DNA from 2 places in the Shewanella halifaxensis HAW-EB4 genome. Region 1 is predicted to be linked to the other one. Evidence: riboswitches for the same ligand, from Rfam matches in the RefSeq annotation. Region 1 holds a riboswitch; the other holds the start of a gene.
The links. Region 1 has a riboswitch for thiamine pyrophosphate ahead of thiC (phosphomethylpyrimidine synthase ThiC). Riboswitches for the same ligand answer to the same signal wherever they lie in the genome.
Positions count from the first base shown of each region.

Region 1 (7,874 bases):
TCCCATAAAGGTATCGACTTGACCAAGTAGGTAATAGCTGGGACACATAATGGCATAGGCGACGAGAAACATTTTCCGGTAACCATAACGGTCGGCAAGTGCGCCGGTTAATACCGGAAATAGATAAAGAAAAAATGGGATCATACCTTGTAATAAGCCACGTTCTTGATCAGAAAAGCCTAATCCACCTTGGTTTTGCGGAGAGGTCATATAAAGGGATGAGAGGGCAAAAAAACCATACCAGGCCAAGCGTTCAAAGATCTCCATCGTGTTAGCAACGAAGAATGTAGGGGGCAGCGCGGTGCGTCCTGCTTGAGTCATATTACAATCCGTATATTTTATACATTTTGATTTATGCTATCACATGTTACATAAAAGTGGAGCTTATTGTTTAAATTAGCAGCTTGTTCGCTGAGTAAGTTGGTTTGAGAACGATTGAAAATAAAGCTGAAGCGAGTAGAGAACGATTTAACTTAACTAGAGTTAAATTACCGCAGTGGTTGCCTTTGCGGTTGTTTCGGTCATAATAGCGCGAAATTTTTTTAGTTTACTTTTAGTGTGATGATAATATGGCAGTGTTAGACATTTTAACGATCCCCGATGAGCGCCTAAAACGCAAAGCGGTTCCTGTAACAGATATTGAGTCTGTTCAAGGTTTTATCGATGATCTGATTGAGACTATGTATGACACCGACGACGGTATCGGCCTAGCAGCAACTCAGGTTGGTAGCTTACATGCTATCTTAGTTATCGACCTGTCTGATGAGCGCGATCAGCCAATGGTATTGATTAACCCTGAGTTCCTCGAGTCTCGTGGTGAATACCAAGGCGAAGAGGGCTGTCTATCTATCCCAGGTTATCGCGCCAAAGTGAATCGCCACCAAGGTGTGAAGGTGACGGCACTGGACCGTCATGGTAAAGCATTCGAAATCGATACCGATGAATTCTTAGCGATTGTATTACAGCATGAAATGGATCACCTTAATGGTGTGGTATTTACAGACCATCTCTCTATGCTTAAGCAACAGGTTGCTTTAAAGAAAGTTAAAAAATACAAGTAAGCAAACTGTGTGCTGCTAAGCTGTTAATGGGCTAGCTAAGAAAATCACAGTTGTAAAATTAAGCGCACCTCTTATGAGGGGGCGCTTTTTTTATGGCTCATTGTGGATTAGCTGCCCTGTCAGCTTTAATCGGTTTCGGTATATACTCTGGCCGTTGTTAAATTAAGAGTCAGTCCATTGCAGGTAATATTACTAACCCACGAGCGAGAAGCCAGCCGTCCTACCAATACGGGCAGCATTGCACTTAAACTGTTTCCAGAGTATTGCCAGCGGATAATGTGGTCACGGGTGACACCATCTGAGTTACTGCTCGCCAAGCTCGGTGAGAGCGACACTGCACTATTGTTCCCCAAAGAGCTTCCCAACGAGGAGGCTGTACAGAAAACTGAGTGCAGCACTGAATGTGGCAGTGACTATAATGGTGATTTAGCACAAGACTCGCTGCCTAAAACGTTAATTATTTTAGATGCGACTTGGCAAGAAGCGCGCAAGATGTTGCGTCAAAGCCCTTATCTAAAAACGGCTAAGACGTTCGCTTTAACAGATACTCCTGATTCACAGTTTACTCTTAGGCGTAATCAGGTTGAGGGTGGCTTGTGCACACTCGAGTGTATTATTGAGCTATTTAAACAAGCTGGAATGCATGCTGAGGCGCAGGTATTAACTAGCGAGTTTAATGATTTTTGCCACTAATACTCATTATATCGCCTCGTGGTTTATAGTTTTTAAAACAAAGAACCCAGCTTAGGCTGGGTTCTTTACTTATTAATCAGATTTTGGCTTAACTTAACGGCATTGACTCAGGGGTCTTTTATTTTAAATGACCGTTAGGTAGATACATAAGAAGTGAGACACTGCGCCGCCTAGCACGAATAGGTGCCAGATAGCGTGGTTAAAGGGAATACGTTTAGCCACGTAAAAAATAACACCAAGGCTGTAAAACAGGCCACCGATAAGTAATAGATTAAAGCCCAAATCAGACATATTGGCGATTAACTCTTGCATTACTGTCACACATAGCCAACCCATGACTAGATACAGAACTAAGCTGAATGCTTTAAAGCGCCCAATAAATAGCGTCTTAAATAAAATGCCACCGATAGCCAGTGACCAAATAGCGATTAACACCCAATTGGCATCGCTGCTATCTAGTGTGACCAGCATTAGCGGGGTATAAGTGCCGGCAATTAACAGGTAGATGGCGCAGTGATCGGCTATCTTAAGTCGGTGTTTTAGCAAGGGAGAGGTCGCGCTGTGGTAAAGCGTTGAGCAAAGAAACAGCAAAATAATACTGCAACAGTACACCACCACGCCTGTTAACTGAATCAAACTTAAGTGATCATAGCCTTTAAGCAGACATAAAATCAGTCCAACGATCCCGGCAAACACGCCAATACCGTGGCTAATGCTATTGGCTCGCTCTTCATTCGCGCAGTAGCTTGCAGACGTTATCTGCTTATTTGTTGGCTTAGAGCCTTGATTGTCTGAAGCTGTCGCTTGTTCTACTGGCATCATATAAAAGACTTTTGGTTTGACCACAATTAGCGTCAGTGTAACATTTTTGATTTGAAAAGCTATAAGTTAAGCGCACACGTGTACGCTTAACTTATTTCTTAGATTTAACTCTCAAGACTTAATGCTTAATGCTTAATGCTCCAGCTTCAATATCGGTCTTAGCCCTGAACCTGAGATAAACAAATACCTCAGCTGCATATATTTAATCAAGCAGACTTAATTGAAAAGGATTTACCTGTAAGTTAATAAATTAAAAGACTGAAGGATTAAATTACAACCATGAAATAGTGTTGAACCAATAAAATCTTTTTTGCTCTAAGCTGTTGTCACTATGGAAATAATGTTCAATCAAGCTAAACAGTTAGGATGAAGCAATTGAGATTAGTAGGAAAATCGATGGCGATGCTTGAGCAGAATGTCGAAGTGGACATAAGCTTTACGGCTGACAAAAAAGAGGGGCCGGATCTGAGCCTCACTTTTGCCTCACTCGATTGTCACTCAAAGCTTGAAGTAAATTTATTAAGCGAAAGTTGCTTATTAAGTGAAATGAGCCAAGTAGCTGACTATAATAATGGCCATAGACACAAGACTGGATTTAATACCTTACTTGTCATCACCAGCGTATTCTTGTTGCACCTTATCGCTATCATTGTGATTAATCATTTATGGACTCGCGCAATACCGATAGCTAAAAAGGTAGTGGCCCCTAAAATTCAATCCTATCTGTACCAAATACCTAAAAATGCCTCTGAGCAAGTAATGCAAGTTGGTGGTCATGTTGATAATCACGTTGATAGTCAAGCGAAAGTAGAGCAAACGGTAAATCAGCAAGAAAATAAAGAGACTGCGGCCATTGTGCAGCCAGAGACAAAATGGGTACCTGTAAACGCTAATCAGGCAAATGAGCAAGTTAAGTCGGCCGTAATGGCACCGCTAGTCTCCAGTCCAACTCAGAGCTTAAACCAAAGAATAGGTCAAAAAACAAGCAGGCCAAGTCAATTTACTCAGTCTTATTTAGCAAAACAAAGGGCCAATAAACTCGATGATCTCGTTATAGACAGCGCTAATCAATACACGAGAAAACGCTCCTTAAGTGAGATGGATGCAGACATGCAAGAGTTGGTTTTTCTAGAGGTCGATAAGTACAGCAAGGTGAGCATCACCGATCACAGATTAGATCCAAACCGCATCGTTAGGCTGGGGGATACTTGCTACCGTATTGTCAAAGTACCAACACAAATTAACCCCTACGCAGAAAACCTAGGTTACCCCTTTAATTGTGGTGGCGATAAGATTAAAAAAGCCATTAACGATGCAATATCCGCTCGACTAGAAAAGCGCATGGTGAGCAAAAACCGCTAATTTTTTAGTTGATAAAAATTCATCTGTTTTTATGTTTTAATATGGATTTTAATTTAAATCTAAATATTACATGTGTTTACGGAGCTAATTATTTGTTTGCTCATCCCAGACGAATATCTACTTTAGCACTTGTATCTAACAAGTGGATAAGACTATACTGCCAGCTCATCTTGTCGGAGTGCCATATGGCTGAGACCGTTAATTCGGGATCCGTTGAACCTGATCAGGCTAGAACCTGCGAAGGAAACAAGCGAAATAACTGCAGAAAGTGGTGTTTAATTACATGCTCAAACAGTGTTTCGAAGGTTACGTGTAACTAGCGTTTTATTTTTGGCTATACGTTCAACTTTTCACATTCTCATTTCTCCTGACAAGCAACTTCATTTCTTTCTAAAAGTGAGTTTGCTAATGTCAAATCGTCGCGAAACCCGAGCTCAAGCTCAACAGTTTATTGATAACTTAAAGCCACTGCAGCACCCCAATTCTGAGAAAATTTACCTACAAGGCAGTCGAGCCGATCTAAAAGTGGGTATGCGTCAAATACACCAAGCAGATACCTTGATTGGTGGCAATGAAACTAATCCTGTTTTTGAAGCGAATCCACCGCTAAAGGTTTATGACTGCGCCGGTGCTTATTCCGATCCCGATGCTAATATCGATGTGCGCAAAGGGCTTGAAAAATTCCGTGAACACTGGATAGAAGAGCGCGGCGATACCGAGCAACTTGCCGGTGTGAGCTCGGGCTTTACCCAACAGCGATTAGCCGATGATGGCCTAGATCATTTACGCTTCGAGTCTTTATTGCCGCCACGCCGCGCAAAAACGGCTAAACGCGTGACCCAGTTACACTACGCAAGGCAGGGTATTATCACTCCAGAGATGGAGTATATTGCCATTCGTGAAAACATGGCGCTGGCAGAAGTTAATGACCCCATTTTAACTCAAAAAGATAAAGGCGAAAGTTTTGGCGCAGTGATTGGCGAGCCGATAACGCCTGAATTTGTCAGGCAAGAAGTTGCCCGTGGCCGCGCCATTATCCCATTAAATATTAACCATCCTGAAGCTGAACCGATGATTATAGGGCGTAACTTTTTGGTTAAAGTGAATGCCAATATTGGTAATTCCGCCGTGACATCGTCAATCGAAGAGGAAGTCGAAAAGCTGGTATGGTCGACTCGTTGGGGCGCCGATACCGTAATGGATCTGTCTACCGGACGTTATATTCATGAAACCCGCGAGTGGATTATTCGTAACTCGCCAGTGCCAATCGGTACGGTGCCTATTTACCAAGCGCTTGAGAAAGTTAATGGCATTGCTGAAGATCTTAACTGGGAAACCTTTCGCGATACCTTGATAGAGCAAGCCGAGCAGGGCGTTGATTACTTCACCATTCATGCCGGTGTGCTACTACGTTATGTGCCAATGACGGCAAAACGCTTAACTGGCATCGTTTCTCGTGGCGGTTCAATCATGGCCAAATGGTGCTTGTCGCACCATAAAGAAAACTTCCTCTATGAACATTTTAGAGATATTTGCGAGATCTGCGCCGCATACGATGTTTCATTATCGCTGGGTGACGGCATGCGTCCTGGTTCAATTGCCGATGCGAACGACGAAGCGCAATTTTCGGAGTTAACCACCTTAGGCGAGCTGGTTAAAATCGCTTGGCAATATGATGTTCAGACCATTATCGAAGGTCCCGGTCATATTCCAATGAATCTCATCAAAGAGAATATGGATAAGCAGCTTGAGCTGTGTGATGAAGCGCCGTTTTACACCTTAGGCCCGCAAACGACCGATATTGCACCGGGTTACGATCATTTCACTTCAGGCATTGGCGCGGCAATGATCGCTTGGTATGGCTGCGCCATGCTGTGTTACGTCACGCCAAAAGAGCATCTTGGTCTGCCGAACAAAGAAGATGTAAAGCAAGGACTCATTACCTACAAGATTGCTGCTCATGCAGGTGATGTGGCGAAGGGCCATCCTAGCGCGCAAATCCGTGATAACGCACTGTCTAAGGCGCGTTTTGAGTTCCGTTGGGAAGATCAGTATAACTTGGGTTTAGACCCTGATACGGCGCGGGCCTATCATGATGAATCTTTACCTCAAGAGTCTGCCAAAGTGGCACATTTTTGCTCCATGTGTGGTCCTAAATTCTGTTCAATGAAGATCACCCAAGAGGTACGAGATTATGCCGCGGCGAAAGAGCGTGACGAGCTAGCAAACAACATCGATATCAAATCCGATGCCGAGTATCAATCATGCGCAGATAGCGAAACGACGTCAGAGCGAGAGCTGGGCATGGCGCAGATGTCAGCCGAGTTTAAGGCTAAGGGCGCAGAGCTCTATCATGAAGCCGCCGATAAACAGCGTGATGCGGTATTAGAGGACTAGTCATGACAAGTGCTCGTCAAGTTTTGCCTGCTGTTCGTCCGATTGTGTGGACGATTGCGGGCTCTGATAGCGGAGGCGGCGCGGGTATTCAAGCAGATCTGGCAACCATGTCAGATCTGGACACCCACGCGTGTAGCGTTATCAGCGCAGTGACCGCGCAAAGCTCGGTTACAGTGTCGTTAGTCGAGGCGGTATCGGCGCAAATGCTGAGCTCTCAGCTCAATACTTTGGTAACAGACCTACCGCCAGATGCGATTAAAATCGGTTTACTCGCTGATCAGAGGCAAATCGCTTTATTAGCATTATGGTTACGTGATCAACAAGATATTTGGCTTAAAGCTGGTGTTAAGGTGCCGGTGATCTTAGATCCCGTGATGGTTGCAACCTGTGGTGATGCTTTAGCAAATGGGGGAGCGTTAGATTTTACCCCTTTCAAAGGGTTGCTGACTCTTATCACACCCAATGTTAGTGAGCTTGAAGTGCTTGCGGGCCATTGCTTAGACGATGTCGGCGCTTGTATTACCGCTGCCAAAAAACTCGCCGATGTTCTTGCAACGTCAGTACTGGCAAAAGGCGGCGATCGGGGCCCAAGTTGGTGCCAGCATCAGGCCAATGATTTACTGGTTTGTCGCGATGTGAATGGTATATCGGCTAAGCATCAGTGGCAAAGTTTTTGGCTATCGAGCATAAGAGAAGCCAGTGGTAATAATCATGGCACTGGCTGCACATTATCATCGGCCATTGCGGCTGTGATGGCTCATGGCTTTGTGCTTAATGATGCCGTCGTTGTGGCTAAAGCCTATGTGAGTGCGGGTCTTCGCGGGAGTTATCAACCAGGGAAAGGAGCGGGCTGCCTAGCAAGAACGGCGTGGCCAAGGGAGTTAAGCTTATTTCCTTATATCAAACAAGTCACACAGCAAGACCCATTACCGGCTGCATTGATTAACAATGCGCTATCGAGGACGGGCAAACTCAAAGGCTTTAAAAAGATTGATGAAGCCTTGGGGCTGTATCCAGTTGTCGCAGATGTTGCTTTGCTCGAAATGCTATTAAAAGCGGGGGCTAAGACACTACAGCTGCGAATAAAAGATACCAAGGAGCAGGCTCTTAAGGAGCAATCACTTGAGCAGCAGATCATTCAAGCAATAGCCCTTGGCCGTGATTATCAGGCGCGAGTGTTTATCAATGATCATTGGCAGTTAGCGATAAAGCATCAGGCTTACGGAGTACATTTGGGTCAGGAAGACTTGATTGAGAGTAATCTTAAGCAACTTGATGACGCGGATATTGCTCTTGGACTGTCGAGTCATAGTTATTTTGAGATCTTGCTCGCCAAGCAGCACAACCCATCTTATATCGCATTTGGTCATATATTTCCGACAACGACCAAGGTGATGCCCTCTAAACCGCAGGGACTCGCAAAACTGGCAAGGTATGTGTCTTTGATGAAGGGCGAGCTTCCTATCGTCGCTATTGGTGGTATCGATGCATCGAGGCTTGCAAGTGTGAAAGCAACAGGTGTGGATGATATTGCCGTGG
Region 1 is NC_010334.1:2,278,606-2,286,479, forward strand. Features, by position in the region: gene SHAL_RS09825 (MFS transporter) at 1-321, opposite strand, end outside; gene def (peptide deformylase) at 570-1,061, shown strand; gene SHAL_RS09835 (DTW domain-containing protein) at 1,239-1,754, shown strand; gene trhA (PAQR family membrane homeostasis protein TrhA) at 1,878-2,576, opposite strand; gene SHAL_RS22385 (hypothetical protein) at 2,952-3,938, shown strand; TPP riboswitch at 4,103-4,201, shown strand; gene thiC (phosphomethylpyrimidine synthase ThiC) at 4,347-6,335, shown strand; gene thiE (thiamine phosphate synthase) at 6,338-7,874, shown strand, end outside.

Region 2 (7,874 bases), 680 kb from region 1:
TGCTTGCCTATCTTTACCTAAATACTTTCGATTTAGCGCTTTCTCATCAACTCTAAGCTGCGCAATAACTTGTTTAACCTGCTCATCGGTGAAAGAACTTATCATTGGCACAATAAACGGTTTAATAAATTCAAAGGTTCTGAGCCAGTGCTGTTTAAGCTGCTCAACTTGTGCAGCCCAAACTGCGGGTGTAAGGCTTGCTTGCTCAAACTCAAGTGAGAATTGCGACAGTTGTTTAGCGTACAGAGGAAGTTCTTCTGCTCTGTGCCAGATCAAAAATTGATTAAGGGCTGAGTCAAATTGGGCTTGCTGCCCAGAGGTTAATGAGACATATTCTTCGAGTTTCCACTCGATAACCCAATCTAAAAAGTAATAACCCATCTTAGTCGAGCAGCCAACAAGAGAAACTAGGAGTAAAACCCATAAGCCTACCTTTTTCATTTAGCCTCCTATTGAACTCACAACTTAGGCTTATGTTTAACCTCAATATCAACACACAGCTATGCGTGCCTTTAACCTAGCATAGAACATCGGCAGGAATTCGCGCAGTTACAAACTGCCTCATACAGCGGCAAGGTCGTGATGATGAGCATCAACAGGGATATAATACCAATCAGTATAAGAAGTTGATCTACTCAGAACGTTTTTGGCAAACTAATTCAAGGCGAATAACTGAAAGAATGGTTGCTCCCTTGTGAAGTTGTTCAACGCAGAAGTAGGCAGCCAAAAACGCTCCAGAATGGCGAGTTTTAGCGGCTCTGTTACTGTGTTAACGAGCTTAAACGTAGAATAACTATGCTCTTCACTCGTTGCAAACCACATGGATGTGGTGAATGTCATTAAAGCAGGAGCACTTAATGACCTTGTCTCAGTGCCGCTAAACTCTCGCTGAGCGACCAAATCTTTATACTGATTGGTATAAATAATGATCTTGTATAAAATTTTTGACAAATGAATGAAGTAGAAACTAATGAAATAGAACGTAATTAAATAAAGAGTGAATAGGTAAAAATAGACGTTAACTCAATACCCAAAAAGCCATTGGCAGACACAGATACACGCTAACGTCTGCCACGATACTCGCTGATTTTTCAGCGTCGCTAGCTAGGTGCAGCAGGCTATTAACTCATCGTATTGCTGAGCGCAGTTCAGGTAATCTTCGACTAAGTGATATGCTTCACCCGTATCGAGTTTAATCAACTGGCCCTCTTTTACTAGGCTGTCAAAAGCCATTTGTAGTGCCCAGCACACCGCGAAGACCCAATATAGATCGACGGCGGAAGTGACCGCATCTCTTGCCTGGTCATTTAGGTTCAGGTTTGTGGCTAAATAACTGTCAATCAGCCAATGGCGCTGCTCAGATGACAGAGAATGACTGGCAAGCACAGCAGCAAGATCGCATAAAGGGTGTGAGCGACAGGCATATTCAAAATCAATGCATTTGAGCTTATCTTCAACGACCAAAATATTATATGGGTTTAAGTCTCGGTGGCTAAATTGCAGATTGTTCACACAAGCAGCTAGGCTATCAAGCATGGCATCAATCTGATGAGATTGAGCCAAAAGCTGTTGATATAGCTGTTGCCAACGACTTAACAATGCTTGCTCGGCAAGATTATTGCCCTCACTTGTATGACTGACACTTTGTCTCGCTCGACTTTTAATGTCCGAACGATGAACGCTCGCGCTAGGAGGAGCTATAACATCAGCGACGCTGCACTCGATATCCGATAAGCCCAGCAAGCGAGTCAATTGCAGGTTCATGTTGGTTAAACGCGCAAGGTATCTCTGCCACTGCGTATCGACATTCATCACATTGCTTGGCAGAGGTAATTGTTTTAAACCATTTAATAACTCGAGCAATTTTCGCTCGGCGTCTGGCCAGAGATTATGGGTCGTGGTAAGGGGGTGTGACCCATTCGCACTAATCAGCTCACTCCAACAAACTGGCTCATTTTGCGCAAAAAACTCACTCAAATAAAAGCTGTTATCTGGACTAACATAGACAATTTGTGGTGCGAGCCGCTCCTCACTTGCAAGCAGCCAATTTGACACTTCATCATCTCGATTGCAGATCTGTGAGCTTGCCCAGCTATTGACTCTTAATACCCACTCCGCGGCATTAGGCTTACTCGCGTGAACCCCACGAATATAGTAATTTTGATTACTCAACCCTTGAGTCAAGGGCGCGATAAGGCTGACACTTGTCAGCCCTGATTGCACAAAATAGGGCGCTAGCATTTTAGCTAAAGCTTGAGCCATTTAGGCGGTACCTGCTGTTAAATCAATTTGTTGCGCTGTTTTCTGCACTTTCATTTTGTTGCGCCACATGTAATAGCCAAACACAACCATACCTAAATAAAACACAAATAAAACGGCGGTCAACATCAAGCCTTTACTGACGTAGAGATAAATCGAAACAGCATCAATAACAAACCAATAAATCCAATTCTCTAACACCTTCTTAGCGACTAAATAGGTGGTCATGACCGCAAAACAGGTCGTGGCGGCATCTAAATATGGAAAAGCAGCTTGAGTTTGAGTCGCCATAAAATGGCCTATAACGAGTGCTACTAAGGTGGTAATACCGATTATCTTCAGATGCGTCGACAGTCGCCATGAAACGATGTTCACCCCATCGTGCTCTTTGCCGCCTCGAGTCCACATCCAATAACCATAAACAGCCATGGCCATGTAGTAAATATTGAGAACAGATTCCATCAACAACGACACTTTCCAGAATAATACCGTATAAATTGCGGTACTAATAAATGCCGCAGCCCAACACCAGATGCTGCCTTTCATCGCAAAAACAAGATAAGCTAAAGCCAGTAATACCGCTACGGCCTCCCAGCCTGTTAAGGCTTCAGCTTCACCAAAAGCAGCAGTAAAACTATTGACTAACGTTAGCCAAAACTCAGACATAAAAAGTGCCCTATATTTAACACAAGAAACTTAACACGGGAACTTAGCACAAGAAACCTTGCCCTAAATCATCGTCATATATTGTTAAGGTCATAAGTGGTTGCAGGGCAATTCTTATCCTACAACCACCACATCTAAATAAATTTATTCGCTGTGACTTAGATTTAGCTCACCACCAATAAATTTGCATACGAACACTGCTTTACCAAACTTTTCATGAGCCGCTTGCATCTCAATTGCAAGCATGGACATCACATCGGCATATTCACCGACCACCTGAGTTGCCATCGCATTGGTAACGCGCTGGATGTTGTCATAGGAATCCACACGGGCAATAAACCACTTAATCGGGTCTAAGTAGTTATCTTGTAGTGGGTAGCAACTAATTTCTGCAGTTAATTTCATGATATTGACCTCAGCCACCAAAGGGTGGCTCAATTTGATTATTTAATTAAAAGAGTGATCAACAAAACCGGTTAACCAACTCTGACTCATGCTTACATCACACGTTTAACTATAACTTTAATTACAAGAACTTAAGATTAAACGTCATCCCCAGTTGGCGAGGATCACCGTAACGTATATATTGCTTATCAGCCCAGTCTAAATCAGGCTCATTGCCAAAGTAGAAACCACGAACGCCGTATTTTTCATCAAATAGATTACGGCCCCATAGATAAACTGACCAGATGTCTGCTTCATAACCCACTTTGGCATTAAAAACTTGGTATGCATCTGATTTGGATTCGTTACTGTCAGAGTAGTAAAAATCACTCTTGCCGCTAGCATTGACATTGGCAAACCAACCATTATCACTGCGATATGTCGCACCGATGCTAAAGGTATAGTTAGGAGAGTGCGCCAGTTCTCTACCAGAAAGGTCGACTACTGCGCCATACTTATCTTCATATTGATAATCGCCATAGGCCGTCTCAAGCCAACCAAGGCTGCCGTACAGGTTCAAGTTGTCTGTCGCGTACCAGTTACCGTCAAGTTCTGCGCCGTAGTTATTCGAGCTACCTGCGTTTTCAGTGAATAAGATAAAGTTACCCTCTTCGCCCGGAACCGTTGACTGCTGCGATGCCGCAACCTGTTGATCTTGTCTATCCATATAGAAGATGGCAAGATTCGTGCTCGCCTGGCCATCAAACCAAGTAGACTTCAAACCCAATTCATAGTTATAAAGAATTTCAGTGTCATACTCTTTCTTGCCAGCCAGCTCGTCTGGCAGCGACATATTAAAGCCACCCGCTTTGTAGCCTCGAGCCACACGAATATAAGATTCATGTTTTTCGCTTAAGGCCTTACTTAATGCAATATGACCGCCCCACATGGTTTCACTTGGCCCAAAGCTGTCTCCTGCAGAGTCACGGTAATCGCTATCTCGGCGCTCAACACGCAAACCTACAGATAGGGCATAACTTGCGCCTAAGTCAGAATCTAACTGACCAAACAGCGCATAGTTCTGTGCCTCATACTCAGCAGATAACTGGTTATAAGTATCGAGGGTGTCGTTATCTTCCTGTAGATCCATGGCATAAACGCCAATCAGCCAGTCTGTGCTATCTGCAAAAATACGCCCTGATTCAGTTGACGATAATCTAAACTCTTGAGTTAGCGTTTTTCGCTCACCTTTTTTATCCCAGTTATATTCGTACTCGCATGGGCTACCACCGCAATCTCGGCTAGCCCAGTAATCAGGGTTTGCCCAGTCACCATCGTAGTTATGGTGAGTGTCTGATTGTGCCAATGAAGTTAAAGAGGTCAGCTCAAAATTATCAGCTCCGGTATAGGTAAACTTAAGTGATGAACCTGTCGTGCGCTGCTTATCGACACCGGGGGCATCGGTTAGGGTATCAAAACCGTTATTATCCAGTGTCCAAGCGTCATAGCCATTATCATAGTCGGCATGTAGCAAGGTTAAATCAATTTCTAAATCGTCCGTTGCGTACCAACGTAACTTTGCACGGCCAGTAAACTCATCGCGACCATTCGTGTCTGTTCTATCGAGGTAAAGGTTATCGCGATAACCGTCTTGTTGATGCTGCTGCAAGGATACGCGGTAAAGCAGATCACCTGAATCGGTAAGAGGGCCCGAGCTAAAGCCACTGAAGGTCTGCAGATTGTCATCACCAAACGAGACCTCGGCGCCATGTTCAAAGTCATCGGTCGGGTCATTACTCTTAAGGTAGATAAGGCCCGCCAAGGCATTGGCGCCATAACGTGTCCCCTGAGGTCCTCTCAGCACTTCGACCTGCTGTAAATCATACATGCTAGAGACCATACCTAAACCAGATAGATCGATATCATCAACCACAAAGCCTACCGAAGAGTTAGGTGCGCCTTGATACTCCTCTTGCTCGCCCACACCGCGAATTTGAAAGTATTTAGGTCTAGAGCTACCGCCAGACCAGTTTAAATTGGCAACCGTATTTAAGATATCTTCAAAGTGCTGTGCACCTTCATCTTCAATTTGCTGCTGGTCGATAACGGTGACACTTGATGGCATCTTTTCTAAATCAGAGCCGCGAAAGTCTGACGTCACAACCAAGACTTCGATATCATCGTCAGTCTTTGATGCATCAGCATTAGCGAAGGTGTTAGAAGATGAGAGTGCTGCAATAACCGCGAGGGATATTGGCGAATAAGATTTTAGATTTAACATAGGACCTCAAAGTAAAATTTTGAGATCCGGCATCAGTAAAGAAGCGATCGGGAAATGACTTTTGGCCCATTCCTACGCCGGTATTAGCCGGATCAGGTTCAAAGGGTTCGTTTTGCAACATCTCAGTCAACGCCAATAAATCCAACTTTCGGTTTATAGACTTTAACACCCCTTGGCGAGCGCGATTATACATGAAATTCACAACTCGATGACAGACTTCTTTATAAACTTGATGGAAACGCATAAAAAAACGCCAGCCTTACTGACGTTTTGTTAACGTTTGTTACTTAAGTAAAAACTGAGGTACGCTTAATTAGAAAATGCCTTACGAACATACAGCTCAAATCGAGTCGCAGTCGCATTTGGAGCCACGGCGCTAACTTGCAGTTGCTGTTTTCCATGTAGTTTTACCGATTTCCAGCTCATACCTTCATCATCAATCGTCATTCCGTTTAGATCAAACCAGGTGAACTTGTATTGCAGCCTTAAGTCGGTTGATACCTGGCTGGCAATCGTACCAGTACCGCGTAAGAATCCACCTTCAGGTCGAGCCATGATATTGGTCACTTGTACCTCTTTACCAAAACTATTGTTATCTACTCGTACTTCCCCATTAGAGCCGACCATCACACCGGCTGTATGTGGAGCACATGCCGTGATAACAAATGCAGTAAATAGTCCCAATAAAACCTTTTTCATACCAATCCCCTTCTCAGCAGCAACGCATCGTCTATTTATACAGCCTATTTTTACAATCTACAGCCAAATTAATCGATCAAAAAGTGTGCTCTAGCGGTCGCGATTAAATGTTTACGGTTTGTTTGCCAACAATTGATACTCACATTGCCGACTCGACGGCCTTGGCGAGTGATTTTACACTCGGCGAAACTGTCTTTATGGTAACCCGCCCTTAAGTAATCAATTGAAAAATCCACGACCTTTGGCACTTTTGTGGTTTGCATAAACACCATCAATTGCACAATAGCCGACATCTCCATAAAACCTGCGATCACTCCACCATGCAACGCTGGCAAAATGGGATTACCTATGTTGTCATCTTTTGCTGGCAACTTGAAAACCAGCTCATCACCAAACCGCTCAACCCCCATACCGATAAACTTAGCATAAGGCACATGTTCTAGCAGATGACCAAAGTCATTCAGCTCTTTTGCCTTTCTAACAATGCTCTTAACGTCTAATTTGGCACTGTCGTCTAATGCGGGGTCAACAGATAAGTGCAATTCATCATGCATACTCGTCGCCTCCTATTAACGCCTGTCTAAACTCTTCACCCACCATCTCAGGGCTTATACGCATAAATGACCCCACCGCGTGAGCAATCGGATCATCTATAGAGTCTTGGTAGGCAATAGCGCGCGTAAAGGCAACACTTGAAGACAGTTTATAACACTCGGCAAAACCAAAAACGGGTTTGTGCGGCTCTGCGGGTTTCATATAGTCGACACGCAAATCGAGCGTAGGAGAGATCTCAAGTAAGCGAAACTTATCAAATATGGAGCACACCACCGCACAGCCACTCGCCGTATCCATCAATGTGGTGATGACACCACCATGGATCACGCCAGTATCAGGGTAACCAACAAGCTGAGTGTCGTAAGGTAGTTCAATTAGCACATGCTTTCCGCTACCTTCTAGCACCTTTAATTTAAGCTTACGGCATTGTGTCAACTGCTCAACAAATCGGCTCGCCATACCTGTTAGCGGGTAGCTATCACTGCTTACACTCATGCACTAGGGCTCAACATCGGGCCTAGTGGGTGACCGCCCAATAAATGCATGTGAACATGGAAAACCTCTTGGCCACCATGATGGTTACAGTTCATGATTAAGCGATAGCCATCTTCTGCAATACCGGCTTCTTGAGCGAGTTTAGCGGCCACCGACATCATACGACCCAAGGCTTTTTCGTCGGATGCTTTAATGTCGTTTGTTGTAGGGATCAAATGATTGGGAATAATTAACACATGCGTCGGCGCTTTAGGCGTAATATCTCTAAATGCCGTCACAAGATCGTCTTGATATAAGATGTCCGCAGGAATTTCACGTCGAATAATTTTACTAAATATGGTTTCTTCGGCCATTTGTCTGCCCTCAAAAGGAAATTACTAGCCATAGTATACTCGAAAATATGCACAAGGCGATGGACGATTAATGAAGTAAATCACGCAATTGGCTGGGGGTTAGCTGTACAGGAATTAAACATATGTATATACAATATGGTTGACTTTATATAGATTACGACTTCTAATAAAAAAAATATTTG
Region 2 is NC_010334.1:2,962,553-2,970,426, forward strand. Features, by position in the region: gene SHAL_RS12795 (DUF6279 family lipoprotein) at 1-441, opposite strand, end outside; gene SHAL_RS12800 (phosphotransferase) at 1,105-2,262, opposite strand; gene pnuC (nicotinamide riboside transporter PnuC) at 2,263-2,925, opposite strand; gene SHAL_RS12810 (YkoF family thiamine/hydroxymethylpyrimidine-binding protein) at 3,070-3,330, opposite strand; gene SHAL_RS12815 (TonB-dependent receptor) at 3,452-5,590, opposite strand; TPP riboswitch at 5,643-5,773, opposite strand; gene SHAL_RS12820 (YcfL family putative periplasmic lipoprotein) at 5,900-6,289, opposite strand; gene SHAL_RS12825 (PaaI family thioesterase) at 6,358-6,843, opposite strand; gene SHAL_RS12830 (PaaI family thioesterase) at 6,836-7,339, opposite strand; gene hinT (purine nucleoside phosphoramidase) at 7,336-7,692, opposite strand.
Region 2: linked by a shared signal. The riboswitch ahead of SHAL_RS12815 (TonB-dependent receptor) and the one ahead of thiC (phosphomethylpyrimidine synthase ThiC) in region 1 are both predicted to bind thiamine pyrophosphate.